3 regions of the Streptomyces sp. NPDC102514 genome follow, and region 1 is predicted to be linked to each of the others. Evidence: riboswitches for the same ligand, from Rfam matches in the RefSeq annotation. Region 1 holds a riboswitch; each other region holds the start of a gene.
What was found. A riboswitch is a leader RNA that binds a small molecule or an ion and turns the genes downstream of it on or off. The one in region 1 is predicted to bind cobalamin.
Positions count from the first base shown of each region.

Region 1 (10,164 bases):
GCCCGCGGCAGGGTGACCAGGGTGACACCCGCCGACTGACGGCGCTCAGTTCTCGGCCGGCACCGGGGGAGCGGAGTGCCGCGAGGTCAGCGCGGCCAGCTCCTCCGCGGTGCGCGGGCCGGTGGACGGCGAGGTCGACAGGCCCTGCGTACGCAGCAGTTCGGCCACCGCGATCCCCCAGGGCAGCCGTAGTCCCGCCTGCTCCAGGAGATCCGTACGGGCCAGGGTCGCGTCCGCGGGACCGGTGACCGCTCCGGACGGGGTGAGGAGTGCCGCGTCGTCGGCCCAGCGCAGGGCGAGGTCCACGTCGTGCGTCGCCATCACCACGGTGGTGCCGCTCGCCCGCAGCCCGTCGAGGGTCGCGATCAGCCGCTCCTGGCCGTCCGGGTCCAGCCCGGCCGTCGGTTCGTCGAGGATCAGGACGCGCGGCCGCATCGCCACGGCACCCGCGATCGCCGTCCGCTTGCGCTGACCGTAGGAGAGCAGATGGGTCGGGCGCTCGGCCAGGGCCGAGATGTCCAGCGCGGCGAGCGCCTCGTCCACCCGGGCCCGTACCTCGGTGTCGGACAGGCCGAGGTTCAGCGGTCCGAACGACACGTCCTGGAAGACGGACGCGGCGAACAACTGGTCGTCCGGGTCCTGGACCACCAGCTGGACGGTCGTGCGCAGCAGGGTCAGGCCCTTGCGGTCGTACCGGACCGGCCTGTCCTCCACGGTCAACTGACCGCTGTGCGGGCGCAGTCCGCCGCTGAGCAGCCGCATCAGGGTGGTCTTGCCACTGCCGTTGCGGCCGAGCAGGGCGAGCGCCCGCCCGGCGCGCACCTCGAAGTCGAGGCCGCTGAGCACGGTGGGGCCGTCCTCGTACGCGTAGGACGCGTCCCGCAGGGCGACCAGCACGGGCTCGCTCATCGCAGCGGCCTTTCCAGTACGAAGGTGAGTGCGGCCACCGCCGCGAGCAGCGCGACACTGGCGAGGGTGAAGCGCGCGGAGATCCGGGCCTCCGGGACCAGGACGCGCAGGGTGCCGTCGTAGCCGCGGCCCGCGAGTCCGGCCTGCAGCCGGGTCGCCCGGTCGAAGGCCCGCACGAAGGCCGTGGCACCGAGCCCGGCCAGCGAACGCCAGGTGGCGGCCCGCGTGGTGTGCCCGAGCCGGGCGGCCTGCGCCTCCCTGATCCGGCGCACCGAGTCGAGGAGCAGGAAGCTCATCCGGTACGTCACCAGGGCCACGTCGACGACCGGCGCGGGCACCCCGGCGTTGACCAGCCGTGGCAGCAGGTCGGACAGGGGAGTGGTGAACGCGAACAGGAGCACGCCGAGGGAGGCGGCCGAGGTACGCAGCAGGAGTTCCCCGGCGCGTACCGGACCACCCTCCGCCAGGGTCACGAACCCGTCCGGGCCGCCGACCTGGAGCAGCAGGGGCAGCGCACCGGTCACGCAGAAGCCCAGCGGCACCCGGTAGGCGCGCCAGAGCCGCCGGGCGGGTACCGAGGCCGGGCCCAGCAGCACGGTGAGGGCGGTCACCAGGACCAGGGCGGCGCCCGGCCAGGGCGGGAGGGAGATCGCGAGGACGGTCAGGCCGAGACCGAGCACGGCCTTGTCCACGGGATGGCGGCGGCGCCAGCGACTGCTGTGCGCCGCCGCGTCGATCGGCAGCACGAAGGTTCAGGCCCGTTCGTTCGGTCGGCTCGGTCCGGCCGCGGACGCACCGGCATCGCCGGGCGCCTTGTCCGTCGGTCCCTGGTCGTCCTCCCGCTGTGCCAGGACCCGCAGTTCGCCCTGGCGCCTGCCCCGGCGCAGGCCGAAGTAGTAGGCGAGGACGCCCGCGCCGAGGGCGGCCTGGAGGGCGAACAGCGCCGACTCGATCTCACCGGAGGGCGGCTCGTACAGGGGGGAGAACCACGGCTCGTAGTCCGGCTCGATCTCGGTGATCGCGGTCTCCGCCTCCGCGTCGGCGCCCGTGAACGGCTCCTTCTTGTGGTCGCCCATGCCGAAGACCAGCGGCAGGACGGCGAGCGCGGCCACCACGAACAGCAGCAGGGCGTTGATCTTCGCGTTACGGCTCATCGGGCCACCGTCCCGGTCGTCTCGGGCGTCTCGTCGGTCTCGGGAGTCTCGTTCGGGCCGGACTTCCCGGTCCGGGTCCGCCTGCCGGTCAGGAACACACCGAGCCGGGTCAGTTCACCCCTGCTCGACTGCACCAGCAGCCGCATCACGAGCACGGTGAGCAGGCCCTCGCTGACCGCGAGCGGGATCTGGGTGACGGCGAAGATCGAGCCGAACTTGCCGAGCGCGCCCAGGAATCCACTGCTCGGGTCGGGGAACGCGAGCGCCAGCTGCACGCTGGTGACGCAGTAGGTGGACAGGTCGGCGACGAACGCGGCGAAGAACACCGCGACCATCAGCGGCGCGTCGAACCGCCGGAACAGCCGGTAGACCGCGTAGCCGGCCCACGGGCCGACGATCGCCATCGAGAAGACGTTGGCGCCCAGCGTGGTCAGTCCGCCGTGCGCGAGCAGCAGCGCCTGGAAGAGCAGGGTGATGGTGCCCAGGACCGCCATGATCGGTGGCCGGAACAGGATGGCGCCGAGGCCGGTGCCGGTGGGATGTGAACAACTGCCGGTCACCGACGGCAGTTTCAGTGCGGAGAGAACGAAGGTGAAGGCCCCCGACGCGCCGATGAGGAGCGTGCTCTCGGGATGTTCTCTGACCTCACGGGTGAGCGACCGGACTCCGTGGACGACGAACGGCGCCGACGCGACGCCCCAGGCGACCGCGTGCGCCGGAGGAAGGAAACCCTCGGCTATGTGCATGGCTCAGCAGACCCTCTCCAGCACCTCGTGGATGGTTGACGTGCCTTGGCCGGTCTCCTGGCTTACGGGTAACACCACCCGTGCTCCGCCTTCCCGGGTCCGAGGACCCAGTGGCTGCCCGTGAGGGCCGGAGCCGGACTTCCCGATCACAGTGGCGAGGGCCGCACCGGCATCACACCGATTTCCCGAGCACCAAGGCGTCGTGACAGTAGTGCGCGTACAGGGGTGGTGACAAGCGGCCCTCGGGGGGCGTGAGAGTGGTCACGCGGCGCGCGCCGGTCCTCCCGGTGGGAACGGAGCGCCTGTTCAGCCGCCCTGCACATGGGTCAGGAGTTCCCGCAGCTGCCCGGTCGCGGGGTGGCCGGGGCCGAGCTCGCTGTCGGCCAGGGCTCGCGTGAACAGCTCGGCACTGCGCGCGGGGTTTCCCACCGTGTGGTGGACATGGGCGAGTTCGCAGCGGGAGAGCAGGGTGTCGGGGTGGTCGGCGCCCAGGACGCGTTCACGGTCGGCGAGCGTGCGCTCATGGAGCGGGACGGCGAGCACGGGGTTCCCCGTCAGCACGTGGGCGCGGGCGAGATTGTCCCGGCACTGCAGGGTGAGCAGGTCGGTGGGTCCCAGGACGCGTTCGCGGGCCGCCAGCGCGCTCTCGTAGAGCGGGACGGCACGGTCCGGGGCGCCCTCCGCCTCGTACGCGCCCGCGAGGTTGTTCCGGCAGGTCAGCGTGTGGGGATCGGCGGCGCCCAGGACGCGCTCGCTGTCGGCCAGGTTCCGCTCGGACAGTGAAACGGCCTGCTTGAGGTGTCCTGCCTGCAGACAGGCGCCCGCGAGGTTGTTGCGGGAGCGCAGGGTGTCCGGATGGTCGGGCCCGAGGTCCTGTTCGTGCTCGGCCACCTGACGCTCGATGAGGGCCACCAGGTCGTCCCCGGCCGGGTCAGGGGTGTCCGCGGACCGTCCGCTGTCCGGCCGGGGCATCGGGAGTCCGGCGAAGGACCGTTCCTCCGAGGCCTGTCGCAGTTCCTCGCGCAGCGACCTCATGGTCCCGGCGCACCCCGTGCACGACTGTCCCGCCATCCTTGACGCCCCCTCTTCCGCCACCTGTTCCCAGCGTACGTACGGCAGGTGTCCCGCGGGCTCCCGGAACAGGCCACACCGCTGCCGGGTGCCGCCTTCTGCGGCGCCGGTCCACAGGAGATGCTGCGGGGGTGTCGATTCGGCTCACCCCGGTTCGTCGGGGAGGTACAGGGTCTCAGGAACACCGGGAGGAACCATGAAGTACATGCTGCTGGTCTGCGGCGACGACACCGCCGACGCCTCGGGGATGGCCCCCGTCGAACCATGGGTGGAGGAGCTGAGCGTGCGCCGCGGTGTACGGCTGCACGGCCACCGGCTGCGGCCCCCGGCCGACGCGGTGACCGTGCGCGTCCGCGAGGGCGAAGTGCTGCGCACCGACGGTCCGTTCGCGGAGACGAAGGAGTACGTCGCCGGGTACGACATCCTTGAGTGCGACAGCCTGGAGGAGGCAGTGGAGGCCGCCTCGAAGCACCCGGTGGCGGCCCTCGGGGCCATGGAGGTGCGCGCGTTCTGGGACGACGAGGACGCCGAGGGGGAGATCCGCCGGCTCGACGCGGAACTGACGGCCGCCGGGCGGGAGCGGGACTTCGACCGGGCGATGGCCTGTTACGCACCGGACGTGGAGGTGTTCCACCCGGTGAGCGGTCTGGAGCAGCGCGGGGTCGAGGCGCTCCGCAAGGCCGAGGAGGTGTGGTTCTCGACGCTGTCCGGGCCGGTCGAGCGCGAGGTGCTCGCATTTCGCGTGCGGGTCGACGAGAGCATCGCCTTCAGCCACGCGCTCGTACGGATGCGCGCCACGCTGGCCGGCGGCCACGCGCTGGACACCACGGCACGGGTGACCACCGGCTACCGGCTGACGGGCGACCGCTGGCTGATCGTCCATCAGCACACGTCCGTGCCCTTCGACGCCGGGGTTCCCGCAGCCGCCGGGTCCTGACACGTCCTGGAGGGGGCCTCCCCGCAGGCCCCCTCCGGCACATCCGTTACGCGGCCGAGCATGCGCCAAGTCTTGACGTGCCCCTGGCAAGGTGACTCTATGGGAGCGCTCCCACTTTCCCGCAACCCAAGTTTCTTGGCGCTCACTCCCTGGAGTCGCAGTGAGAAGAACAAGAAGCACGACACGGAAGAACCTCGTCAGCGCGTTCCTCGCCGGGCTGGCCGCCCTGCTCGGGCTCGTCGTTCTCGGCGCGCTCGTACCGACCGCCGCACACGCGCAATTGCCCGGTGACCCGCCCGGCGCGTCTCCGGGCGCCCTCGCGACCGGCCTCCATATCGACGACGGCCGCCTGCTCGAAGGCAACGGCAACGATTTCGTCATGCGCGGCGTCAACCACGCCCACACCTGGTACCCGGGCGAGACGCAGTCACTGGCCGACATCAAGGCCCTCGGAGCCAACTCCGTCCGCGTCGTCCTCTCCGACGGCCACCGCTGGAGCAAGAACAGCCCCGAGGACGTGGCCGCCGTCATCGCCCAGTGCAAGGCCAACCGGCTGATCTGCGTACTGGAGGTGCACGACACCACCGGCTACGGCGAGGACACCGCGGCCGGCACGCTCGACCACGCGGCCGACTACTGGATCGGCCTCAAGAGCGTGCTCACCGGCCAGGAGAACTACGTCATCGTCAACATCGGCAACGAGCCCTGGGGCAACACCAACCCCGCGGGCTGGACCGATCCCACGGTCGCGGCCGTCAAGAAGCTGCGGGCCGCCGGGTTCGAGCACACCATCATGGTGGACGCACCCAACTGGGGCCAGGACTGGCAAGGAGTCATGCGGGCCAACGCCCAGGCCGTCTACGACGCCGACACCACCGGCAACCTGATCTTCTCGATCCACATGTACAGCGTCTTCGACACCGCGGCGGAGATCACCGACTACCTGAACGCGTTCGTCACCGCCAAACTCCCCATCCTCATCGGCGAGTTCGGCGGTCCGGCCGACCAGTACGGCGACCCGGACGAGGACACCATGATGGCCACGGCGCAGCAGTTGCGCCTCGGTTACCTCGCCTGGTCCTGGAGCGGCAACACCGATCCGATCCTGGACCTCACCATCGGCTTCGACCCCACACAGCTCAGCTCCTGGGGGCAGCGCATCTTCAACGGCGCCAACGGCATCGCCCAGACCTCGAAGGAGGCCACGATCTACGGCGGCGGCACCCCGGGTGACACCCAGGCCCCGACCGCTCCCGGCACCCCGCGCGCCTCTGCCGTGGCGGCCACCTCGGTGACCCTCACCTGGACCGCCGCCACCGACAATGTGGGTGTCGCCGCCTACGACGTCGTGCGGGTCGGTGGCAGCGGCGAGACCACGGTCGCCGCGGCCACCACCAACACCGCCACGGTGAGCGGGCTCACCGCCAACACGGCGTACACCTTCGCCGTCTACGCACGTGACGCGGCCGGGAACCGCTCGGTCCGCTCGGCCACGGTGAGTGTCACCACCGCCGACGGTGGCAGCACGCCCGGCGCGAGCTGCTCCGTCGGCTACCGCGTCAGCAACGAGTGGCCGGGCGGCTTCCAGGGCGAGATCACCATCCGCAACACGGGCACCGCCGCGATCAGTGGCTGGAAGCTGGTCTTCGCCTTCGCCAACGGCCAGACGGTCTCCAACATGTGGGGTGGCACCCCGACCCAGAGCGGCGCGACGGTGAGTGTCGCCAACGCCTCGTACACCGCCACCATCCCCGCGAGCGGTTCGGTCGCCGTCGGCTTCACCGCCAACAAGGGGGCCACGAACACCGCCCCGACCGCGTTCACCCTCAACGGCAGCACCTGCGCCACCGCCTGACCGCCCGTCAACGACCGCTCGTCAACGACCTTCGGGCGACGACCGGCGGCCGTCGAGCGGCAGCCACTGGCCGGCGGGGTCACCGCGCCCCGTCGGCCGGGCGGGCACCGAGTAGTGGTCAGGCAGAGACTTCCGGGGCGGCTGCCTGCTCCGTGGCGGTCTCGGCGGACGCACCCTTGGACGTCGTGTAGAAGACGGACGACCCCTGCTTGCTGCGCTGGACCTGGCCCTTGGCGACGAGCCCTTCCACCGTGGTGCGGACGACCTTGGGCTTGATCTCACGCTCGGGATGGGCCTCCGCCAGCGCCGTGGCGACCTCGGCGGACGAGCGCGGCTCGGACTGACTGCCCAGGTGTTCACGGATGAGCTCGACGAGCGTGGGCTTCGCGGCGACCGCCTTCGCGGCACCGGGCTCGGCCGCGACGGACTTGGCTTCGGTCTTCGGGGCGGCCGTCTTCGAAGTGGCGGTCTTCGAGGCGGTCGACTTCGCGGTCGCGGGCTTTGCGGCGGCCGACTTCGCAACAGCTGTCTTCGAAGCAGTCGTCTTCGAAACAGCGGACTTCGCGGCCGACTTGGTGGTGGCCTTCGTGGCGGTCGGCTTGGCGGCCGATTTCGCGGTGGTGGCCTTCTTGCGTCCACCCGCCGTGGCCGTGGCCTGACGCGGCACCGAAGGCGCGGACACGGAGGCGCGCTTGGCGTTCGCGGCGGCCTTGTCACCACCCAACGCCTGCTGCAGCTCGGCGAGCAGGGCCTGGTCGTGCTGCAGAGCGCTCAACTGCTCCTGCAGCGCCTCCACTTCGGCGCCGATACGTTCCTGCTCCTTGGTGTTGCGTTCGAGGTCCGCAGACACCTGGGCGGCGTACTGGGTCTTGAGCTCCGTGGCGGCCGATTCGACTTCGGACATGGCAGTTACCTTTCCTCGTCATCGTGTGGTGCTGGGGCCGGATGCTACTCGCATCATCAGGCCATGATCCCGAAGTTGTCAGGACCGTCCCCGCAGTTCGACGGCCTCTGACACACTGCCGCGAGCCGCAAAGGCGCAGGCGGCGAGGTGCGCGAGAGACACCTGACCCCGCACGCGAAGCATGTCTCGAATTCAACCTTCAAGGTGACTTTACGAACTGACCGACCGGTGCACCCGACTCGCACACCTTTCGTTACGACCGACACCCTTGACAGGCTGCGTACTGTTTCGCGACGTTTGAGCCTTGCGGACACTTCGGGGCCGGGCGTCGGCCGTCGGCCGAGGAGGTGTCGGGGCGCGGGGGTCGCGTCCAGGGGGAATGGGGGGCGGTCGTCCATGCGGTCAACCGGGGTGGACATAAGAATTCACAGACCCGAGTCCCTGAGCGAGTCGCTGCGCAGGGACTGGCACCGGGCGGCGGACGCGTCACCCGACTACGCCAACCCCTTTCTGTCCCCCGAGTTCGCGGCCGGCATCGGCACCTACCGCGGCGGGGCGCGGGTGGCGGTCCTGCACGAGGGCGGAGAGGCCGTGGGCTTCTTCCCGTACGAGCGCAACTCCTTCGGGGTGGGGCGGGCCATCGGGCTCGGCCTGTCCGACTGCCAGGCGCTCGTGCACCGGCCCGGAGTCACCTGGGACACCCATGAACTGCTGCGCGCCTGTGGGCTGTCCGTCTTCGAGTTCGACCACCTCGTCGAGGAGCAGAAACCATTCACCCGCTATGTCACGGGGACGTTCGCGTCACCGGTGGTCGACCTGAAGGTCGGTGACGGCAGTTATGCGGAGTGGCTGCGCGGCGCGTACCCGGGACTGGCCAAGACGACCCTGAAGAAGGAACGCCGCCTGGGGCGCGACCTGGGCGAGCTGCGGTTCGTCTTCGACGAGCGCGACCCCGCGCTGCTGCGCACGCTCATGGGGTGGAAGTCCGCCCAGTACCGCAGGACCTCACGGATGGACCGCTTCGCGCGCCCCTGGATCGTGAACGCGGTGGAGCACCTGTTCCGGGTCCGTGAGGAGCACTTCACCGGCGTCCTCTCCGTGGTGTACACCGGCGACCGGCCGGTGGCGGCGCACTTCGGTCCCAGGTCGCGCACGGTGTTCGCGGCCTGGTTCACCGCGTACGACCCCGAACTGCGCTACTACTCACCCGGCCTGATCATGCACCTCAGGATGGCGGAGGCCGCGGGCCGCGAGGGCATACGGGTCCTGGACCTGGGTCGTGGCGACAAGGAGTACAAGGACTGGCTCAAGACCCGGGAGCTGCGGGTGGGGGAGGGGTTCGCGACGCGTCCGCACCCGGTGGCGACGGCACACCGGCTCTGGCGCAGACCGGTGCGCGGCCTGCGGAACACGGTGCTGGCCCATCAGGGGCTGAGGGAGCCCGCGGACCGGCTGCTGAAGACGGTCGGCGCGCTGCGTACCTCGGGCTCGGGGCACCTGCGAAGAAACGACGGCTGAGGACCGGGGACCTGCCTGTTCGGTCCCTGAACGTTCCCTGCGCGTCCCGTCGTACGTCTCGTACGTCCGCCCACGTCAGAGGCGGATGTCCTCTGTTTCGCCGAGGGAGCTGTCGGGCTTGCCCAGGGACCAGCCGGAGACGTCCGTGAGCCGCCCTCGCCACAGGGGCATCACGACGGGGCCGCCCGCCGCGACGACACTGGTGGCGTCGCGCAGATGGATCCACTGCGGCAGCCGCTGCGGGACCGGACGCCCCTGCTTGTCGGAGACCGCCTCGTCCACCTGCTCGGGAAACCGCTCAAGCAGCTGAGCGCCGGGTCCGTCGACACCGCGCAGACTGCGCGCCCAGTCGGTCTTCCACGCCTTGTGCGAGATGAGGTCGCCGTAGAGGAGACCACCCCCGATGAGCAAGGTGACCGGCAGCGCCGCCTGCGGGTCCTGACCGACCAGCCGTACCAACATCTGCAGCTGGAGGTCCGGCACGGGCTCGGTCACGATCGGCGCGGCCGATTCCCGGAGCGGATCCTGCTCGTCACTCACGGCCTTGCGTGTCCTTTCGATCCATCACAGATGTCGTTCTTGTCACATGTGTCGAGCCTGTCACCCGTGTCGATCCTGTCAGGCGGCGAGCAGGCCGGCGCGGAGCCGACTCAGCGTGCGCGTCAGCAGACGGGAGATGTGCATCTGGGAGAGGTTCAGCTCGCGGCCGATCTCCGCCTGGGTCATCTCCCGGCCGAAGCGCATCTCGATGATGGTCCGCTCCCGGTCGTCGAGCTGCTGGAGCAGGGGCGCGAGCGTGTGCAGGTCCTCGAAGAGGTCCATCGCCGGGTCTTCCTCGCCCAGGGTGTCCGCGTACTTCGGGCCGCCGTCGCTGGAGTCGTCGTCGCCACCGGGGGTGTCGATGGAACCGGCCACGTAACCGTTGGCGGCGACCAGGCCCTCTATGACCTCTTCCTCGCTGAGGTCCAGGTGGTCGGCGAGTTCCTTGACCGTCGGCGGGCGGTTCAGCGTGGCGGCGAGGGCTTCCTTGCTCTTGGCGAGCGAGACACGCAGCTCCTGAAGGCGCCGCG
Region 1 covers NZ_JBVJLW010000001.1:130,976-141,139, forward strand. Annotated here, with positions in the region: gene ACZ60E_RS00590 (serine/threonine-protein kinase) at 1-39, shown strand, start outside; gene ACZ60E_RS00595 (energy-coupling factor ABC transporter ATP-binding protein) at 46-909, opposite strand; gene cbiQ (cobalt ECF transporter T component CbiQ) at 906-1,655, opposite strand; gene ACZ60E_RS00605 (energy-coupling factor ABC transporter substrate-binding protein) at 1,662-2,063, opposite strand; gene ACZ60E_RS00610 (energy-coupling factor ABC transporter permease) at 2,060-2,809, opposite strand; cobalamin riboswitch at 2,840-3,021, opposite strand; gene ACZ60E_RS00615 (tetratricopeptide repeat protein) at 3,116-3,844, opposite strand; gene ACZ60E_RS00620 (nuclear transport factor 2 family protein) at 4,077-4,817, shown strand; gene ACZ60E_RS00625 (cellulase family glycosylhydrolase) at 4,978-6,672, shown strand; gene ACZ60E_RS00630 (hypothetical protein) at 6,791-7,576, opposite strand; gene ACZ60E_RS00635 (GNAT family N-acetyltransferase) at 7,973-9,094, shown strand; gene ACZ60E_RS00640 (hypothetical protein) at 9,170-9,634, opposite strand; gene ACZ60E_RS00645 (SigB/SigF/SigG family RNA polymerase sigma factor) at 9,713-10,164, opposite strand, start outside.

Region 2 (10,164 bases), 340 kb from region 1:
GTCGACAGAAAGTAAACACCGATGCGAGATATGCACCTCAAGACACGCAATGAATTCATTAGTGTCGACAGCGAGCCGTGAGCGATGCTTGAATGGCGCTCAGCCGAACCATCGCTCGTACGTCGCCGGACCAGTTCTCGTACGTTTCCGTTTCCGGAGGGATCCATGGACAAGCCGGCCGTCTTCACCGCCGAGGAGATCACCCGCTTCCGCGCGGAGCTGGCCGCCAGACGCTCGCCGGGCGCGTACGAACCGGGCCGCTGGTCGGTGAGCCCGCTCACCCGCCGCCCGGACGTACGCGGGCCGATGCCCGGGTCGGTGCGGCTGCGCGACGCCACCCTGCGATCGGTGGAGACCCTGCCCGGTGTCGTCGCCTCCACCGGGGCGAAGGAGGCGTATCTGCGCCGGCTCGCCGGTGCCGGGGTCCGCGAGGTGGTCACGGCCGGGCTCACCGGGCGCGACGACAAGGCCTTGCGCGCGGAGGTCGAGGTCATCAAGGGCGAGAACCCGGACTGCCGGGCGGTGCTGCCCCTGCTGCGCACCACCGAGGACATCGACCGCGCCGCCGACGCGGGCTACGACGCCGTACAGATCTGGGTCCAGGGCCTCGGCGAGGCGTCGCTCCTCTACAACCCGGCCGTCTACCAGCAGGCTTGGCGGGGCGAGGACTGGCGCGGGCCCGCAACGCCCGCCGGGCGCGACGACGTTCTCGCCCGTGCGCTGCCCCTGATCCGGCACGCCCGCTCGCGCGGGCTCGACGCCGTCGTCCCGATGCTGATGGTCTCCTTCCTCACCGACGACATCCTCGACGAGTCGGTCACCGCGCTGACGGCCGCGGGCGCCACCGAACTCACCCTCTTCGACGGCCCCGGCGCCATGAGCCCCGAGGCGTACGCCCACCTGGTCACCCGTACCAGGGAACTCGCCCCCGGAGTCGAGGTCGGCCTGCATCCGCACAACACGTTCGGGCTGGCCGTCGCCTGCGCCGTCGCCGCCGTCCGGGCGGGCGCCGATGTCGTCGAACTGTCGGTCAACGGCTACTGCGGCGGCCCCGGCAACGCCGACCTGGCCGCCACCGCGCTGGCCTTCGAGGCCCTGTACGGGGTGCACACCGGGATCAGGACCGAACGTCTCACCGAACTGGCACGCGCCGGAGAGGAGTTGACGGGGTATCACCTGGCCTGGAACCACCCGGTGACCGGCACGAGCGCCTTCTCCTGGGGCGGGATGGACCTCATCACCCAGGAGACCGCGGTCGATCCCCTGCTGCACAACTGCCTGGAACCGGCTCTCGTCGGCAACGCGCGCAAGGTCCCCTTCACTCCCGACAGCGGCCCCTACACACTCGCCGACAAGCTGACCGCGCTGGGTGTCGACACCACGGTCGCCCAGGTCGACGAGATCCTGCGCAGGGCCCGCGACCTCATGGCACGGGAAGCCCGGCTGCTCACCGACACGGACCTGGCGGCCCTCGCGCGCGAGGTGACCGGGGCGCCTGAGTCGGCCAACGAGCCCGAGTCGGCCGAGGCTGCCGAAGAGCCCGAATCGACCAAGGCGACCAAGGTGCCAGAGGTGACCGAGGTTGCAGAGCCCCCGGCTCGTACGGAGTGATGACGATGCCCTCGAACCCACCCGGCCCCCGCAGCCGCCTCCCCCTCCTGCATCCCGACAGCCTCTCCCCCGCCCAACGGCTCCTGTACGAGGAGATCACCGGCGGCCCCCGCTCCGACGGTCCTCAGCTGTTCGCTCTCACGGACACCGAGGGACGCCTCAACGGCCCCTTCAACGCGATGCTGTTGAGCCCACGACTGGGCCGCGACCTCCAGGGGCTGGGCGCGGCGATCCGCTATCGGACGGACCTGTCGCCGCGGGTGCGCGAAACAGCCATCCTCGTCGTGGCCGCGGTCTGGGACAGCGACTTCGAGCGGTACGCCCATGAGCCACTGGCCAGGGCCGCCGGGCTCACCGAGGCGGAGGTGCGCGCCCTGCGCGAAGGAGCCGATCCGGGCTTCACCGACCCGCTCGAACGCGCCGCGTGGTCAGCGGTACGCGCCCTCGCCACCCCCTCGGACCCGCTCGACGACGACTGGTACGCGGCTGCCCGCGCCGCCCTGGGCGAGGCCGCGCTCTTCGAACTCTCCACGCTGGTCGGCTACTACGCCACGCTCGCCCTCCAACTGCGCCTGTTCCGCGTACCCGGTCCCCGTGAAGGAGCCCGGCCGGTGAAAAAGTCCCGTCCATGAAGGAGTCCCGTTCGTGAACAAGGTGCGCCCGACCGCCGCCGAGGCGGTCCATGACATCGCCGACGGCTCGTCGCTGGCCGTCGGCGGGTTCGGGCTGAGCGGTGTGCCGAACGTCGTGATCGACGCGCTGCACGCCCGCGGCAGCACCGGCCTGTCCGTCGTGTCCAACAACTGCGGTGTCGACGGCGCGGGCCTCGGCATCCTGCTCGCCTCCGGCCGGATCACGCGGGTGACCGGCTCGTACGTGGGCGAGAACAAGGAGTTCGCCCGGCAGTACCTCTCCGGCGAGCTGGAGGTCGAGCTGGTCCCCCAGGGCACGCTCGCGGAACGGCTGCGGGCCGGGGGTGCGGGCATCCCGGCGTTCTACACCCCGGCGGGTGTCGGCACCCAGGTCGCCGACGGCGGGCTGCCGTGGCGGTACGCGACCGACGGTTCGGTGGCCGTCGCCTCCCCGGCGAAGGAGACCCGGACCTTCGCCGGCCGGGCGCACGTCCTGGAACACGGCATCACCACCGACTTCGCCCTCGTACGGGCCTGGCGCGGGGACGCCCACGGCAACCTGGTCTTCCGCAGGGCCGCCGCCAACTTCAACCCCCTGGCCGCCATGGCCGGCCGCGTCACGATCGCGGAGGTGGAGGAACTGGTCGAGCCGGGAGACCTCGCTCCCGACGAGGTGCACCTGCCCGGCGTGTTCGTCCAGCGGGTCGTGCCCCTGACCCCGGATCAGGCCACCGCCAAAAGGATCGAGAAGAGGACGGTACGCGCCTGATGGCCTGGACCCGTGCACAGATGGCGGCCCGCGCCGCCAGGGAGCTGACCGACGGCTCGTACGTCAATCTGGGCATAGGGCTGCCCACGACGATCCCGGACCACCTGTCCCCTGACGTACAGGTGACCCTGCACTCGGAGAACGGCATCCTCGGCACAGGCCCGTACCCCACCGAGCGGGAGGTGGACCCGGACCTGATCAATGCGGGCAAGGAGACGGTGACCGTCCTGCCCGGGGCCTCCTTCTTCGACTCCGCGCTGTCCTTCGGCATGATCCGGGGCGGTCATGTCGACACGGCCGTTCTGGGCGCCCTGCAGGTGTCCGCCGCGGGAGACCTGGCCAACTGGAGCGTCCCGGGAAAGATGATCAAAGGGATGGGGGGTGCCATGGACCTGGTCCACGGTGCCCGGCGGGTGATCGTGCTGATGGAGCACACCGCCAAGGACGGGACGCCGAAGCTCGTCGACACCTGCACGCTACCGCTCACCGGCCGCGCCTGCGTCCATCGCGTCATCACCGATCTGGGCGTCTTCGACATCACGGCGGACGGGCTGACGGTCGTGGAAAGGGCCCCCGGCGTGACGGCCGGAGAGATCGCGGCGCGTACGGGGACGCCGGTGCGGGGCTGACCGCACGCACCGATCTGATGCATCGATGCGATGCGTCGATCGCATGCAGCCCCGGCGGTAGCATCCGCCAGCATGGACATGCTCAGCAAAGTGACACTGGAAGCACACGAAACACGGGAAGCGCGGGAAGCGGGCGCATGACCCACCGCATCACGTTCGTCTCGCCCGCGATGAGTTCGGCACTGCGTCAGGCGCGCTTCGACGACGGGGGTTCGCTCGACGCCGGCGGGGAGGCGCAGGCCCGTGCCGCGGCCGGATCCCTGCCGTCGGCGGCGCGCGTCGTGGCTTCTCCCTCGGCGCGTTGCCGGGAGACGGTCGCCGCGCTCGGACTGGACGCGGTGGAGACGGCGGAGTTGGCAGGACTGGACGCGGGGCGCTGGCGCGGCCGTACGCTCGCCGAGGTCGCCGCGGCCGAACCGGAGGCCGTGGCCCGATGGCTCGCCGAGCCGGCCTCCGCACCGCACGACGGGGAGTCCGTGGCCGACTTCTGCGCCCGGGTGGCGCGCTGGCTGGAGTCCTCCGCCGAAACGGACACGGACACGGGTACGGGTACGGGTACGGCCACGGACGGCCGTACCCTCGCCGTCGTCGAACCGGATGTCGTACGGGCCGCGGTGGCGCACGTGCTGGGAGCGCCTGCCGCGGCCTTCTGGCGGATCGACGTGCCGCCGCTGACGTCCACCACGGTCAGTGGACGCGGCGGCCGGTGGAACCTGCGGCTCGGGCAGCCGCTGGACGCCGCCGGAGCGGGCGCGGACCGGTGAGTCCGCGCGGCCGGTCAGTGCGGGGCGGGTGCCGCCGTACTCGTCCGGGCCGTGGCGGGTTTCGGGTGGAGCAGCCGTTCGGCCAGTTCACCGAAGACGAGCCCGAAGCCTGACCAGAGCGTGATCTGCAGGGCGAGGGCGGAGAGCCTGAACCGCCAGAGCAGGGCGGCCGGGAAGTCGCCGGGGACCTCGTTGACGGTGGGCAGGAACGCGTACGCCAGTCCGATCAGGACGATGAAGCCGAGAACGGCGGCGACGGTGGCGTACCAGGTGCCCAGTTTCGGGGCGAGCCGCTTGCCGACGATCACGGCGGCGACCGCGAGGAGCACGCTCAGCACCATCATGAGGAGGTAGAGGGTGGTCCGTTTGCCGATGGTGTCGCCGTTGCCGACCGCGGGCGGGTTGGCCGGGTACTTCAGGAACGGTACGACGTAGACGGCGAGCAGTGCGGCGCCCGAGAGCAGCAGCGCCGTCGCGCGGGCGCCGAAACGGCCGACGCGACCGAGGGCGAAGCAGTAGGCGAGGGCGGTGATGCCGCCGAAGGCCACTCCGTAGATCAGTACGCCGGTGGCGAGGCCGGCGGTGGACTGCAGGCTGCGGGAGACGAGTTCGACCTCGTGCCCGTGCTCGTGCGCGGCTGCGTGGGACTCCTCGAAACCGATGGCGCTGTCGACGTTCGGTTCGCCGAGGAAGTAGGCGACGATCAGGGCGAGCACGCCGGCGGCCAGGCCGGCGAGCATGCCCCGCACGAGCAGGTTTCTTACCGTTGCGGAGTTCATGGGTGTGCGGGGCCCCTCGTCAGTGGCAGGGGAAGCCGAGCAGGTGACGTGCGTCGTGCACCCATTCATGGACGTTCTCGCCGGAGACGAGGGAGGTGGCGCCCTGTTCGGCACCGACGAAGTACAGCAGGACCAGCATCAGGACGCCGATGAAGACCGCCCAGGGAGCGATGTCCTTCAGCGGCAGTTTGGCGGGCACGACGGGGGTGGTGCTCGGCGGGGCGACATGCTGCGCCATGACGGGGCCTCCTCTGGGAACTCGCGTCCCATCTCGGTGGTGCACAGGACGACGGCCCCGGGTCTGACTCACGGTGCGCTCCCCTCGGGGGAGTCACACCGTTCACAGTGGCGCGACCGTGCCGGTTTCCCACCGGCTTCCGTGTCGCCGTCGTCGGTATCGAAGTGACGCTACCGCTCGACGGGTTCATGCCCAAGACCAGGAGCCGACAAGAACCTGCTCACACCGAACACTTACCTCTCAGCTGCCCGGCTCCCACTCCGGTCCGTGCTCCCCCAGCGGCTCGAAGAAGCGTTCCACGTCGGTGTCGGTGACCTCGGCGAGGGTGGGCGGTGACCAGCGTGGGTTGCGGTCCTTGTCGATGACCTGGGCGCGGATGCCCTCGACCAGGTCGGGCGTGGTCAGGGCGGCGCAGGAGACGCGGTACTCCTGCGCCAGCACCCGCTCCAGCGAATCGAGCCGCCCGGCGCGGCGCACAGCCGCCAGGGTGACCTTCAGCGCGGTGGGCGACTTGGCGAGCAGGGTCTCCGCGGTCTCCTTCGCCGCCGGATCGCCGTGGTCGAGCAGCTGCCCGACGATCTCCTCAACCGTGTCGGCGGCGAAGCAGGAGTCGGTCCACTCCCGCTGCCCGGCCAACTCCCCTTCCGGCGCGGGCCGCACGTGCCGGTCCAGCGCTTCCCGTACGGGCAGCTCGGCGAGGTCGTCGATGAAGTGCTGGAGCGAGTCGGACGGTACGTAGTGGTCGGCGAGCCCGCACAGCAGGGCGTCCCCGGCGCCGATCGCCGCGCCCGTCAGGGCGAGCCGGGTGCCCAGTTCGCCCGGGGCGCGGGAGAGCAGGTAGGTGCCGCCGACGTCGGGCACGAAGCCGATGCCGGTCTCGGGCATGGCGATCCTCGACCGTTCGGTGACGATCCGGACGCTGCCGTGCGCGGAGATGCCGACGCCCCCGCCCATGACGATGCCGTCCATGACGGCGACGTACGGCTTGGGCCAGCGGGCGATACGGGCGTTGAGGCGGTACTCGTCACGCCAGAACGCGGCCGCGGCGGCGCCGTTGCCGTCGCGGGCGTCGTCGTGGACGGCACGGATGTCGCCGCCCGCGCACAGGCCGCGCTCCCCCGCTCCGGTGATGACGACCGTCTCGACGGCGGGGTCGTGCTCCCACGCGGTCAGCGCCTCGTCGACGCGCCGCACCATGGCGTGGTCGAGGGCGTTGATGGCTCTCGGGCGGTTGAGGGTGAGGTGGGCGGCCCGGCCGGCCGTGTGCAGCAGGACGGACTCTTCGTTGCCGGTCATCCGATTACCTCCGTCGGACCGCGGGCCACGATGACACGCATGAGTTCGTTGGTTCCTTTCGGGACGCGATGGTGCGATGGACGCTCACGTCACGAGTGATCTTCTCAATGACGCGTCCGGCCGGGCGGTCCGGGGCAGCGCGACGGCCCCGGGACTCGTGGAGGAGTCCCGGGGCCGTCGGGTGATGCGGTACGGGTCCGACTCAGATGTGCGGGCCGCCCGTGCCGTAGTACGTGCCCAGCTCGTCGCGGTAGCCCTGGTCGCCCAGGTGCTTGTCGCGGTCGAACTCCGGGGCGTCCTTGATCTGCTGCTTGGTGCGGTCGACGACGATCTTCTGCTCGCCCTGGTCGATGCTGACGACCGTGCTGGCGGGGAGCAGGACCTCCTTGCCGAAGATCCACACACCGGTGTCCACCACCAGGTAAGCGTCACCGACGTCGTCGGAGTGCTTGTCGACCTTGCCGATACTGCCGTCCGTGGCCTCGACCTTGTAACCCGTGAGGTCGACGCCTGCCAGACGACCCGCGGTCGACTTGTAACCCCATACATTTTCAGTCACGCGAAAACAACTCCTCCGGTAAACAGAGGACAGTGGGGTTCCCCACCGGCCCTCTCTTTTTCCGTACGTCGTGCACGGCGATTTTCGTAACCACCGTCTTGGCGGCGGGTGCCCCTCGTCCGGGGCTTCACTCACTCAATTCGGGCCGGGTTTTTCTCGGGTTTCCCGGAGCGGGCACGCGCTGCCCCGAATCGGGGGCCCAGCGCTGCCGCATACGGCCTGAACTGCACCGATGTGGTCGGCTACCAGCGGTACCAGCGGCCACTGCCGCCCTTCGGGCGGGCGACGAAGCCGATCAGCCACAGGACCAGAACGACGATCGCGACCCACCACAGAATTTTCAGCGCGAAACCCGCACCAAAGAGGATCAGGGTAAGCAGAAGAACAAGAAGCAGGGGAATCATGTTTGTTGACCTCCGAGACACCGTGTGCCCAGATGATCTCCGTCCACTCACACGAATTCACGGTTCGCGCACATTTCGCTCCCGACGCACCGCCGGCCCTCCGCCTCTGAGGTGAACTTGGGTATGCGGCCGCGACAAGGGGTACTCCTGCGCCATGACCACCACAGAAACGACCCCTTTGCGCGCTGTCGCTCTCGTCTGCACCCTTTCGCCGTCGCCCGCGGCCTCCAGCTCGCAGCTGCTGGCCGAGCAGACCATGGCGGCGCTGGGCGAACACGGTGTCACCGGCAAGGTGATCCGGATCGCCGACCACGACGTCCGCCCCGGAGTGGAGACCGACATGGGGGACGGTGACGAGTGGCCGGCGATCCGGGCCACGGTCCTGGGCGCCGACATCCTGGTCCTCTCGACGCCGATCTGGCTGGGCCACCCGTGCAGCATCGCCCAGCGGGTCATGGAGCGCCTGAACGCGGAGATCTCCGAGACGGACGACGAGGGGCGGATGCTCACCTACGGGAAGGTCGCCGCGGTGTGTGTCGTCGGCAACGAGGACGGGGCCCACAAGGTGAGCGCCGACCTCTTCCAGGGGCTCAACGACGTGGGTTTCTCACTCGCTCCGAACGCGGTCACCTACTGGGTCGGCGAAGCCATGCAGGGCACCGACTACCAGGACCTCGACAAGACGCCCGAGACCACCTCCGCCACGACGGCCACTCTGGCGGCCAACACGGCCCATCTGGCCCGGCAGCTCAAGGCGTCCCCGTACCCGTCGAGCTGAGCCGGGCCGACCGGAGCCCGCGCTCAGTCGTGGGCGCCGACCAGGCCCACCCGGTGGGCCAGCACGACCGCCTGGACCCGGTCCCGCAGATCGAGCTTGGTCAGGATGCGGGACACGTACGTCTTGACGGTCTCGCGGCTGATGACCATCCGGTCGGCGATCTCGGTGTTGGACAGGCCCTCGGCGATCAGCTTCAGCACCTCCGTCTCGCGCGGCGCCAGAGCGGCCAACGCCGGTGCGGCGGGGTCCCGTTGGGGTCGGCGGAGCCGGTCAGCGAACTTGCCGACGAGCTGCCGGGTGACGGCGGGCGCCAGCAGTGACTCTCCCGCGTCCACCGTCCGGATGCCGTGCACCAGGTCGCGCGGGGGCGAGTCCTTGAGCAGGAAGCCGCTCGCTCCGGCCCGCAGTGCCTCGTACACGTACTCGTCGAGGTTGAAGGTGGTGACGACCAGGACCCGCATCGGGTCGACGACGCCGGGGCCGGCGAGCAGCCGGGTCGCCTCGATGCCGTCGAGCAGGGGCATGCGGATGTCCATCACCACCACGTCCGGGCGCAGCCGCCGCGCGCTCTCGACCGCCGCGCGGCCGTCCCCGGCCTCTCCCACGACCTCGATGTCCGGCTGTGCGGTGAAGATGGTGACGTAGCCGGTGCGTACGAGTTCCTGGTCGTCGCAGACCAGGACCCTGATCGGCGCCGCGGCGCCCGGCCCGGTCATGCCTCTCCCCCGTGTGCGGCGGCTTCGCCGTGTCCCGCGGACGGTATGCGGGCGTGGACGCTGAAGCCGCCGTCCGGCCGGTCGCCGGCCGAGAGTTCGCCGCCGAACACGCTCACCCGCTCGCGCAGCCCGATCAGGCCGTGCCCGCCGCCCCGGCCCAGCGGTCGGCGCCGCTGGGCGGTCGCCGTTGCGGGCGCTCCCTCGGTGGTCACCTCGACCTCCACGTCCTTGCGGCCGTAGTGGACCTGGACGAGCGTCCGGTGGCCCGGGGCGTGCTTGAGCGCGTTGGTCAGCGCCTCCTGCACCACGCGGTACGCGGCCAGTTCCACGGCGGTGGCCAGCTCCTGCCGTTCGCCCCGCTCGGCGAGTTCCACGGGCTGTCCGGCGGTGCGGGTCTGCTCGACCAGATCGCTCAGTCGGCCCGGCTCCGGGGTCCGGTCCGGCGCGTCCGCGGGGCCGTCGGCGGCCGTGCCGTCGGACGTCCCGCCGGACGCCTTCAGTACGCCCAGCAGATGCTGGAGGTCTCTCAGGGCCCGCCGCCCGGAGTCACTGATCGCTTCCAGTCCTGTCTCCACCCGCTCGGGCGCGTCGGCGAGCAGGAACTGGGCGGCGTCCGCCTGGACCACCATGGCGGTGACATGGTGGGTCACCACGTCGTGCAACTCCCGTGCGATACGGGCGCGTTCGCGTGACATCGCCGCCTCCACACTCAGCCGGCGCCGTTCCGCCTCCCCGTCCTGCCGGGCCCGTACGGTCCTGCCGACGGCCCAGCACACCACCAGGATCAGGTACATGAGGACGAAGTCGGCCGCGTGCTGGGGCGAGCCCCTGTGGTGCAGCCCGAACGCGAACAGCGTGAACGCCGTGACGGCGACGGCGACCGCCAGAACGCGGCGCATGCCACTGGCGCGGTTCCCATGGGCTCCGAGGCTGTACAGCGCGATGTACAGGCCCAGCGTCGCGCAGCTCTGCGGATAACCGACCAGTTG
Region 2 covers NZ_JBVJLW010000001.1:468,157-478,320, reverse strand. Annotated here, with positions in the region: gene ACZ60E_RS02205 (hypothetical protein) at 166-1,611, shown strand; gene ACZ60E_RS02200 (carboxymuconolactone decarboxylase family protein) at 1,617-2,243, shown strand; gene ACZ60E_RS02195 (CoA transferase subunit A) at 2,257-3,012, shown strand; gene ACZ60E_RS02190 (3-oxoacid CoA-transferase subunit B) at 3,012-3,641, shown strand; gene ACZ60E_RS02185 (histidine phosphatase family protein) at 3,779-4,405, shown strand; gene ACZ60E_RS02180 (CbtA family protein) at 4,420-5,184, opposite strand; gene ACZ60E_RS02175 (CbtB domain-containing protein) at 5,204-5,422, opposite strand; cobalamin riboswitch at 5,459-5,589, opposite strand; gene ACZ60E_RS02170 (enoyl-CoA hydratase/isomerase family protein) at 5,663-6,718, opposite strand; gene ACZ60E_RS02165 (ribosome maturation factor RimM) at 6,921-7,277, opposite strand; gene ACZ60E_RS02160 (hydrophobic protein) at 7,520-7,681, opposite strand; gene ACZ60E_RS02155 (flavodoxin family protein) at 7,836-8,459, shown strand; gene ACZ60E_RS02150 (response regulator) at 8,483-9,175, opposite strand; gene ACZ60E_RS02145 (sensor histidine kinase) at 9,172-10,164, opposite strand, start outside.
Region 2: another riboswitch for cobalamin. It lies ahead of ACZ60E_RS02175 (CbtB domain-containing protein); the one in region 1 lies ahead of ACZ60E_RS00610 (energy-coupling factor ABC transporter permease).

Region 3 (10,164 bases), on a different contig from region 1:
CGCGTCCGTCGGGGCCGGGGTGGGCGATCGACCAGGCGTCGAAGAAGGCGACCCAGCCGCGCAGTACGGCGCTGTCGTCGCGGTTCCAGGCGCGCAGGCGCCAGCCGGGGCGCGCGGTGTCGCCGTGCACCTCGATCAGGCCGGCGAGCCGTGCGATGTCCCAGTCGGCCCGTACTTGATCCGGGGTCAGGGACAGACTGGTCGCGGCCTGTTGCGCGATCGCGTCGGAAAGGGTGCCTTTCCCTCCGGAGCTGTCGTTGTCCGCGGAGCCACTGTCGGAGGCCGTGGCGTCACGGTCCCGGCGGGGACCGGGGGCCGGGCCCAGGGTGGCGTCGGCCCAGCGGGCGACCCGGGCCGCGCCGGCGAGCACGGCGCGCGCCATGCGGGCGAGTTCCGCCGGTGCCGGTGTGCCCTCCGGTGGGCGGGGGGCAGGTCGGCGGGCGGGCCTCTGGGTCATCGCTCGGGGGGCGGCGGCCAGGGTTCGCGGGCGGACGAGTCGGAGCCTGGAGTCGCGCGGGATACGGGACGTCACGGGGGCAGTCTTCCGGTTGACGGTCCGAAAACCCAAACGGAATGCCACAGGAGGCCACGGAGGCGGTCCGCGCACCGGGCCCGGCAGGGGGTGCGAGCGGATTTCGGCCACTGGTAGACGATTAAACGGAAGCTTCGCGGCCGGGCGTGGAGGGGGCTACATCAGTGGGGTGAGAAAGCGGCGGAGGGCCTCTTCGTAACCGGCCGGGTCGGCGTTCCACATGGCGCCGTGCGGGGCGTCGTGGACCGTGTGGAGGGTGACGAGGTCGGGGCGGCGGTCCGCGAGGCGGCGCGAGAGTCCCCAGGGGGCGACGGTGTCGTCGGGGCCGTGCAGAACGAGGGTGGGCACCTTGAGCCGTACGGGGTCGGCGGCGCCCTCGACGCGGCCGCTGCCGAGGCCCGTACGGCCCTGGGCGGCGCGGACGGCCAGCGGCAGCAGGGCGCCGGGGGTGCGGCGGGCCCTGGCGAGGGCACGCAGGGTGGCCTCCCAGTCGAGGACCGGCGAGTCCAGGACGAGCCCGGAGATCCGCTCGCGCAGCGCGGAGTGCTCGGCGGCGCGCAGCGCCATGGTGGCGCCGGTCGACCAGCCGTGCAGGACGACGCGTTCGGCGCCGTACCGCACGGCGAAGCGGATGGCGGCGTCCAGGTCGCGCCACTCGGTCTCGCCGAGGTGGTTCAGGCCGTCCGGCGGCCGTGGTGCGCCGGCGTCCCCGCGGTAGGCGAGGCCGAGGACGGGGAACTGCTGGCGGTGCAGGAACTCCATGAGGTTCATGGGGTGTTCGCGGGTGGCGCCGAGGCCGTGCACGGTGATCACCCAGGTGTCACGGGCGGCGGGCACGAACCAGGCGGGCAGGGTGCCCAGCTCACCGGGGATGTCCACGTCGGTGAACGGCAGGCCGAGGGCGGTGCCCGGGTCGCCGACGTGCACGCCGGGTGTGAACCGCACCTTGTCGCCGGGTTCCAGCGTGCCGTGGGTGACGCGCTCCAGACGGCGTACCACCGTGTCGGCGGAGTGCGCGGCCCCGGCCAGGAGCGGGCCGACGACGGCGTGGCTGCCGTCGCCGCCGAGGCCGTACACGCCCGGGCGCCGGGAGGCGAGGGCGCGGGTCAGGGCGATCTGGCCCGCGGCCGTGGCGTGCACGGTCAGCCGGGGTTCGGTGGGCAGTGGGCGGCCCGGCGCCGCCTTCAGGGCGGCGTCGCTGGCGAAGCGGCCGGCGGCGATACCGGCCGCGCCGGCCACGGCCACGGTGAGGGCGGTGGTGAGGGCTGCCGTCGTCGGCTTCACGGTGCGCACGGGTCCAGTCTCCTGATCGAGCCCGCTGTCGGCCAGTGGACGGGCGACACGGGTGACTCCGGCGCCCGCCGCGAGGGTGGGCCGGGTCCGCGGTCGGCGGGGCCTTCTGTTCGCAGCCGCGTACGGTCCGGCGGGCCGAGGACCGCCCCGTCCGGCCGGGCCTGCCCATGTGTCCCGTCCGGCCGGGGCCGTACGTACCGCCGTGGACGGCCGGGCACGTGCGGACGGCCGCGGACGGTCGCGGACGGTCGCGGACGGCCCGGTGTCACGGCTGGCCGTAGCCCCTCAGCCGCTCGCCCGCCTGTGCCACCTGGTCCTCGGTCAGCAGGGTGGGGGCGAGGCCCGGGACGGATGACGCGGTGAGCCACACGCGGCACATCCATTCGAGCTGGGCGGTGCGGTCGTAGGCCTGGTCGAGGGTGGCGCCGTGGGCGAGGGTGCCGTGGTTCTGCAGGAGGCAGGCCGTGCGGTCCCGCAGGGCCCGGAGCATGTTCTCGGCCAACTTGTCGGTGCCGTAGGTGGCGTACGGCGCGACGCGGACGGGCCCGCCGAGGGCGGCGGACATGTAGTGGACGAGGGGCAGCTCGGTGACGAGGGTCGAGACGGCCGTGGCGTGCACGGCGTGGGTGTGCACGACGGCGCGCGCGTCCGTGGAGCGGTAGACGGCGAGGTGCATGGGCAGTTCGCTGGTCGGAACGAGTGAACCGAGCACGCGCCGGCCGTCCAGCGACACCCCGCAGACGTCCTCGGGCGTCAGCCGGTCGTACGGGACCCCGGTCGGCGTGACCAGGACGGTGTCGCCCACGCGCACGGAGACGTTGCCCGACGTACCGACGACCAGCCCGTCGGACACCGTGCGGCGGGCCGTGGCCACGAGGTCGTCCCACGCCCGCTCCAGCGCCTCCCCCGGCCGGGACGCGCCCGTCTCCCCGAAGCCTCGTCCGTCTCCTGCGTCCCGCCGCTGCTCAGCCATGCCGCGATCCTGCCAGCCGCCCGTGCCCGCTCGGCCCGGCTCGGCCCTGCTCTCCCCTTGCTCCGTTCGGGCGAGGGCACTGTAGGGCGGAACCCGAACGTCCGAAAGGTAATACAAGGTATTAATCGACCGCCGGAGCGAATGACCGGCGCGCGACGGACCGTGAGGGATCTTCCAGTAGCCTCTGGAAGATTTTTCACTTACGTCGCCATTCCGGGGGAAAACATGGCCAGTGATCGTAAATCGTCCCGTCAGCGCGCCCGTCTCGTCGCCGCCTCCGTGGCGACGCTGGCGCTCGGCGGCACCGCACTCGTCGAGGTGCCGGCCTCGGCCGCCGGCAAGCCCAAGGGGCACGACGTGTCCTCGCACCAGAAGAACGTGAACTGGTCGAGCGCGAGGAGCAAGGGCGCGACCTTCGTCTACGTGAAGGCCACCGAGTCGCGCACGTACCGCAACCCGTACTTCGCCCAGCAGTACGACGGCGCGCGCAACGCGGGCATCATCCGCGGCGCGTACCACTTCGCGCTGCCGGACAAGTCGTCGGGCACCGAGCAGGCCGCCTACTTCGTGCGCAACGGCGGCGCCTGGCGGGCGGACGGCTGGACGCTGCCGCCCGCGCTGGACATCGAGTACAACCCGTACGACAAGAAGAAGAAGTGCTACGGGCTGAGCAAGAGCGGCATGGTCGGCTGGATCAGGGCCTTCAGCGACGAGGTGAGGCGGCAGACCGGCCGCCGGCCCGTCATCTACACCAACTACACCTGGTGGAAGACGTGCACGGGCAACAGCGCCGCGTTCGCCTCGAACCATCCGCTGTGGCTGGCCCACTACGACGCGACCTCGGGGTCGCTGCCCTCGGGCTGGAACTTCTGGACGTTCTGGCAGTACGACAACAGCGGCAGCCTGCCGGGTGACCAGAATCTCTTCAACGGGTCGCTGTCCCAGCTGAAGGCCTTCGCGAGGGGGTGAGCCGGGTAGCGGACCCCTGGGTTCCGCCTCTGTTCGAGGATTTTCCGGGACTTTCGAGAGCCGTCGCCGCCACTTCGACACAAGCGGAATGACGGCACCTCGATTGGGTCACCCCACCGCCCGACTCAGTTCATCTTCCGTTCACCCAGGTTGCTTACGTTCCCCGTGCCACTGTCGTCCAACAGAAGCCTGGGTAAATGGAACACATCACGCTCCTCCTCGGAATCGTGATCGTTACCGCTCTCGTGTTCGATTTCACGAACGGTTTCCACGACACTGCCAACGCGATGGCGACGACCATCTCGACCGGCGCTCTCAAGCCCAAGACGGCGGTGGCCATGTCCGCCGTACTGAACCTCGTCGGTGCGTTCCTCTCCGTGGAGGTCGCCAAGACGATCTCCGGCGGCCTCATCAACGAAGCGGGCATCCGCACCGAAGTGATCTTCGCGGCGCTCGTCGGCGCCATCCTGTGGAATCTGCTGACCTGGCTGCTGGGTCTGCCCTCCAGTTCGTCCCACGCCCTCTTTGGCGGCCTGATCGGCGCCGCGGTGATGTCGGCGGGCTGGTCCTCGGTGAACGGCTCGACCGTGATCACCAAGGTCCTCCTCCCCGCGATCGCCGCACCCGTGGTGGCCGGACTCGCCGCGATGCTCGCCACCCGGCTGACGTACCGGATCAGCAGGGAGGCCGGTGAGAAGGCGACCTCCAAGGGCTACCGCGCGGGTCAGATCACCTCCGCGGGCCTCGTCTCGCTGGCCCACGGCACGAACGACGCACAGAAGACCATGGGCATCATCACCCTGGCCCTGGTCACCGGCGGGGTGCTCGCGCCCGGCTCGAACCCTCCCCTGTGGGTCATCGTCTCGGCCGGTATCGCCATCGCGCTCGGCACCTACCTGGGCGGCTGGCGCATCATCCGCACCATGGGCAAGGGCCTCACCGACCTCGCGCCGCCGCAGGGCTTCGCCGCCCAGACCAGCGCCGCGACGGTCATCCTGGCCTCCTCGCACCTCGGCTTCTCCCTCTCGACCACGCAGTCCTGCTCCGGCGCCGTGATGGGTTCGGGTCTGGGCCGCAAGGGCGGTGTCGTCCGCTGGTCGACCGCGACCCGCATGTTCGTCGCCTGGGGCCTCACGCTCCCGGCCGCCGGTCTGGTCGGCGCGGGCGCCGAGTTCCTGACCAAGCAGGGCACCTGGGGCATCATCCTCACCGGCGCGCTGCTGATCGCCGGCTCCGCGGTCATCTGGACGCTCTCCCGCCGCCAGCCGGTCACCGTCGACAACGTCAACGACGACCACGAGCCGGCGGGCGTCGTGACCACCGCGATCGCCGCCGTCACCCCGCCTCCCGCGGGTCCGGTCACCCCGGCCCCGGCCGCGAGCGACCTCAAGACCACCATCCCGGGCCCGGACGCCGAGCCCGCCCGTCCGGCCACGGTGTAAGGAACGAACCGCATGAAGATCGACTGGGCAGCCCTCGGCTCCGTGTTCGGAGTCAGCCTCATCGCCACCGTCGCCCTCGTGGGCCTCTTCACCCTCGGCATCGTCGGCCTCACCAAGCGCGAGACGGCCGCGGAGCAGGGTGGCTCCGCGACCCTCGCGGTCACCGGCGCGTACGCCTGCTTCGCCGCGTGTGCGGCGGCAGTGGCGTACGGGATCTATCTGATCGTCGCCTGACCCTCGCGGCACGTCCGTTCCGTACGGGACCGCCCCGTCGACCACCTGGTCGGCGGGGCCTTCTCGTGTCCGTGTGTGGGCCTCGGCACACTCTCCCGTCGCAGGTCAACAGCAAGTTGACGGGTGTTCGCGGACCGTGGTGGACTGCCGAGGCCATGTACGTCGGCAGAAGAGGAAGCCGGTGCGAATCCGGCGCGGTCCCGCCACTGTTACCGGGGAGTCGAACCCCCGGGAGCCAGGAACTCTCGCCGTCGGTCTCGTCGAACCAGGGCGTGGACACCCTGAGTGAGGACATATCGCCATGCGCGCCCACCTGTTGTGGACCAGTGTGCCCGGGCCAGGTACCAGGCTTTCGCCTCAACCAGCGGCGGGCTGAACCGATGCGAGCCGAGCGCGTCTTCGCGTACGGTGCCGCCGCCGGCCTCCTCGGTGACCTGCTGCTCGGCGATCCCCGCCGAGGGCATCCGGTCGCCGCGTTCGGGCGGGCCGCGGGAGCCGTCGAGCGCGCCCTGTGGCGCGACCACCGGGGCTGGGGGGCGCTGCACACCGCCGTGTGCGCGGGCGGCGCCGTCTGTCTCGCCGTGGCCGCCGAGCGTTCCCTGCGCACCTCCCCCGTCGCCTCCGTCGCGCTGACCGCCGCCGCCACCTGGGCCGTCGTGGGCGGGACCTCGCTCGGCCGTGAGGCGCGGGCCGTCGGCGGGGCGCTGGCCGCCGGGGACATCGAGGTGGCCAGGGAGCGGCTGCCGCATCTGTGCGGGCGCGACCCGCAGGCGCTGGACGCCGACGGGATCGCCCGCGCGGTCGTCGAGTCGGTCGCCGAGAACACCTCCGACGCCGTCGTGGGCGCCCTGGTGTGGGGCGCGGTCGCGGGCGTGCCAGGACTGGTCGGGTTCCGGGCCGTCAACACGCTGGACGCCATGGTCGGGCACAAGTCGGCCCGTCACCGGCGGTACGGGTGGGCGTCCGCCCGGCTCGACGACGTGGTGGGGTGGCCCGGGGCCCGGCTGACCGCGGTCCTCGCCGCCGTCGCCGGGGGGAATCCGCGCGGGGCCGTCACCGCCTGGCGCGCCGACGCCGCCAGGCATCCGAGTCCCAACGCCGGGCCCGTGGAGGCCTCGTTCGCGGGGGCGCTCGGGGTACGGCTCGGCGGCACGCTCTCGTACGCGGGACGGGTCGAGCACCGGCCCGTGCTCAACGGTCCGGGGCGGGCCGTGGAGGTCGGGGACATCGAGCGGGCCGTCCGGCTCTCGCGCCGCGTGGGCCTGCTCGCGCTGGGCGCGAGTGTCGCCGGGCGGCTGCTCGCCACGTCGTTGGTGCCGAAGGCGAAGGGGCGTACGTCATGAGCGCGGGAACGGGCGGGAGAACGGGTGGCGGACCGGGTGGCGGACTGCTCGTCGCCGGGACGACCTCCGACGCGGGCAAGAGCGTCGTGACCGCCGGGATCTGCCGGTGGCTGGTGCGGCGGGGTGTGAAGGTGGCGCCCTTCAAGGCGCAGAACATGTCCTTGAACTCGTTCGTCACCCGCGAGGGCGCCGAGATCGGCCGGGCGCAGGCGATGCAGGCGCAGGCCGCCCGGGTGGAGCCCTCCGTGCTCATGAACCCCGTCCTGCTGAAGCCGGGCAGTGACCGCAGCAGCCAGGTCGTCCTGATGGGCAGGCCCGTGGGCGAGCTGAGCGCGCGCGGCTATCACGGCGGACGCCAGGAGGCGTTGCTCGGGACCGTGCTGGACTGTCTGGCCGAGTTGCGGGGCACGTATGACGCGGTGATCTGTGAGGGGGCGGGCAGTCCCGCCGAGATCAACCTGCGGCGCACCGACATCGTGAACATGGGCATCGCGCGCAACGCGCGGCTGCCCGTCCTCGTGGTGGGGGACATCGACCGCGGCGGTGTCTTCGCCTCGTTCTTCGGGACGGTGGCGCTGCTGTCGCGCGAGGACCAGGAGCTGGTCGCAGGGTTCCTCGTCAACAAGTTCCGCGGGGACGTCTCTCTGCTGGAACCCGGCGTCGACATGCTGCGCGGGCTCACCGGGCGGCACACCTACGGCATCCTGCCCTTCCGGCACGGCCTCGGCATCGACGAGGAGGACGGGCTCAGGGTGTCCCTGCGGGGGTCGGTGCGCGAGTCCGAGGTCTCCTCCCCCGTCGGCGAGGACATCCTGCGGGTCGCCGTCTGCGCGATCCCCCTGATGTCCAACTTCACGGACCTGGACGCCCTCGCCGCCGAACCGGGCGTCGTCGTGCGGTTCGTGGACCGCGCCGAGGAACTGGTCGACGCGGACCTCGTCGTCGTACCCGGCACCCGGGGCACGGTCAAGGCCCTGGAGTGGCTGCGGCGGCGCGGCCTCGCGGACGCCCTGGTGCGCAGGGCCGCCGAAGGACGCCCCGTGCTGGGCATCTGCGGCGGCTTCCAGCTGCTCGGCGAACACATCGAGGACGAGGTCGAGTCGAGGGCCGGTGCCGTCGACGGCCTCGGACTCCTCCCCGTACGGGTGCGGTTCGCGCGCGAGAAGACCCTGACCCGGCCCGTCGGCGAAGCACTCGGCGAACCCGTCCAGGGGTACGAGATCCATCACGGGATCGCCCAGGTCAATGGCGGCGAACCCTTCCTGGACGGCTGCCGGGTCGGCCAGGTCTGGGGGACGCACTGGCACGGCTCACTGGAGTCGGACGGCTTCCGGCGTGCCTTCCTGCGCGAGGTGGCGGCAGCGGCCGGGCGGCGCTTCGTACCGGCCGCGGACACCTCGTTCGAGGGGCTGCGCGAGGAGCAGCTCGACCGGCTGGGCGATCTGATCGAGGAACACGCGGACACGGACGCGCTGTGGCGGCTCATCGAGTCCGGCGCACCGGCCGGACTGCCATTCATCCCACCGGGAGCGCCCGTATGAGCCCGCTCGAAGGCCACTTGGGCCGCCTGGCACATCTGGCACATCTGGGCTATTTGGAGGACGACAACCAGTGAGTACCCCGTTTCCGTTCACGGCCGTGGTCGGTCAGGACGACCTGCGACTGGCACTGCTGCTGAACGCCGTCTCCCCCGCGGTCGGCGGTGTGCTCGTCCGCGGCGAGAAGGGCACCGCCAAGTCCACGGCCGTGCGCGCGCTGTCGGCGCTCATGCCGCAGGTCGACGTCGTCCCCGGCTGCCGTTTCTCCTGTGCGCCGGACGCTCCCGATCCGGCCTGCCCGGACGGCCCCCACGAGGTGGGCCCCGGCGTGCCGCGGCCCGCACGGATGGTCGAACTGCCCGTCGGCGCCTCCGAGGACCGTCTCGTCGGCGCGCTCGACATCGAACGGGCGCTCTCGGAGGGCGTGAAGGCCTTCGAGCCCGGCCTGCTGGCCGACGCCCACCGCGGACTCCTGTACGTGGACGAGGTCAACCTCCTCCACGACCACCTGGTCGACCTGCTGCTCGACGCGGCGGCGATGGGTGCCTCGTACGTGGAGCGCGAGGGCGTCTCCGTACGGCATGCGGCGCGGTTCCTGCTCGTGGGGACCATGAACCCCGAAGAGGGCGAGCTGCGGCCGCAGTTGCTCGACCGGTTCGGGCTGACCGTCGAGGTGGCGGCCTCGCGCGAGCCCGACCAGCGGGTGGAGGTCGTACGGCGGCGGCTCGCGTACGACGACGACCCGGAGGGGTTCGCGACGCGCTGGGCCGACGAGGAGTCCGACGTACGGGCGCGGATCGTGGCCGCGCGGGAGCTGCTGCCGTCGGTGCGGCTCGGTGACGGCGCGCTGCGGCAGATCGCGGCGACCTGCGCGGCGTTCGAGGTGGACGGTATGCGGGCCGACATCGTGATGGCCAGGACCGCCACCGCGCTGGCCGCCTGGGCGGGGCGGTCCGACGTGCTCGCCGAGGACGTACGGCAGGCCGCGCTCCTCGCGCTGCCGCACCGGCGCCGGCGCAATCCCTTCGACGCGCCCGGCCTCGACGAGGACAAGCTCGACGAGACGCTGGAGGAGTTCGCGAGCGACGAGGACGGCCTGGGGGACTCCGACGACCCCGGTAACCCCGGTGACTCCGGTGACTCCGGTGACTCCGGTGATGAGGACCCGGATCCGGACGGGCCCGGTGGCGGTGGCGGGCGGCCCCCGCAGGACGGGCCCGACGACGGCGGCGGCAGTGACAGCGGCGACGACGGCGACGGTGAGGTACCCGCGCAGGGCGAGGCCCCCGCGAACGAGTCCGAGAACGGAGGGGCGCCGTCGCCCGGCGCGGGCGAGCAGTCCCCCGTACGGGCCGCCGAGCCGTTCCGTACGAAGGTGCTGAGCGTGCCCGGTCTGGGCGAAGGGGCCGCCGGGCGGCGGTCGCGGGCCCGGACCGAGCACGGGCGCACCACCGGGGCGCGCCGGCCGCGCGGGGCGCTCACCAAGCTGCATCTGGCCGCGACCGTCCAGGCCGCGGCGCCGCATCAGCGGGCGCGCGGGCGGTCCGGGCCCGGTCTCGTCGTTCGGCGGGACGATCTGCGGCAGGCCACCCGGGAGGGCCGCGAGGGCAACCTCGTGCTGTTCGTCGTGGACGCGTCCGGGTCGATGGCGGCCCGGCAGCGGATGAGCGCCGTGAAGGGTGCGGTGCTGTCCCTGCTCCTCGACGCCTACCAGCGGCGGGACAAGGTGGGGCTCGTGACCTTCCGCGGCTCCGCGGCCGAGGTGGCGCTGCCGCCCACGTCGTCGGTCGACGCGGCAGCGGTGCGGCTGGAGTCGCTGCCCACCGGCGGGCGTACGCCG
Region 3 covers NZ_JBVJLW010000009.1:1,181-11,344, forward strand. Annotated here, with positions in the region: gene ACZ60E_RS23110 (hypothetical protein) at 1-532, opposite strand, end outside; gene ACZ60E_RS23115 (alpha/beta hydrolase) at 689-1,825, opposite strand; gene ACZ60E_RS23120 (class II aldolase/adducin family protein) at 2,091-2,798, opposite strand; gene ACZ60E_RS23125 (lysozyme) at 3,024-3,767, shown strand; gene ACZ60E_RS23130 (inorganic phosphate transporter) at 3,965-5,209, shown strand; gene ACZ60E_RS23135 (hypothetical protein) at 5,222-5,443, shown strand; cobalamin riboswitch at 5,567-5,707, shown strand; gene ACZ60E_RS23140 (cobalamin biosynthesis protein) at 5,824-6,786, shown strand; gene ACZ60E_RS23145 (cobyric acid synthase) at 6,783-8,327, shown strand; gene ACZ60E_RS23150 (putative cobaltochelatase) at 8,398-10,164, shown strand, end outside.
Region 3: another riboswitch for cobalamin. It lies ahead of ACZ60E_RS23140 (cobalamin biosynthesis protein); the one in region 1 lies ahead of ACZ60E_RS00610 (energy-coupling factor ABC transporter permease).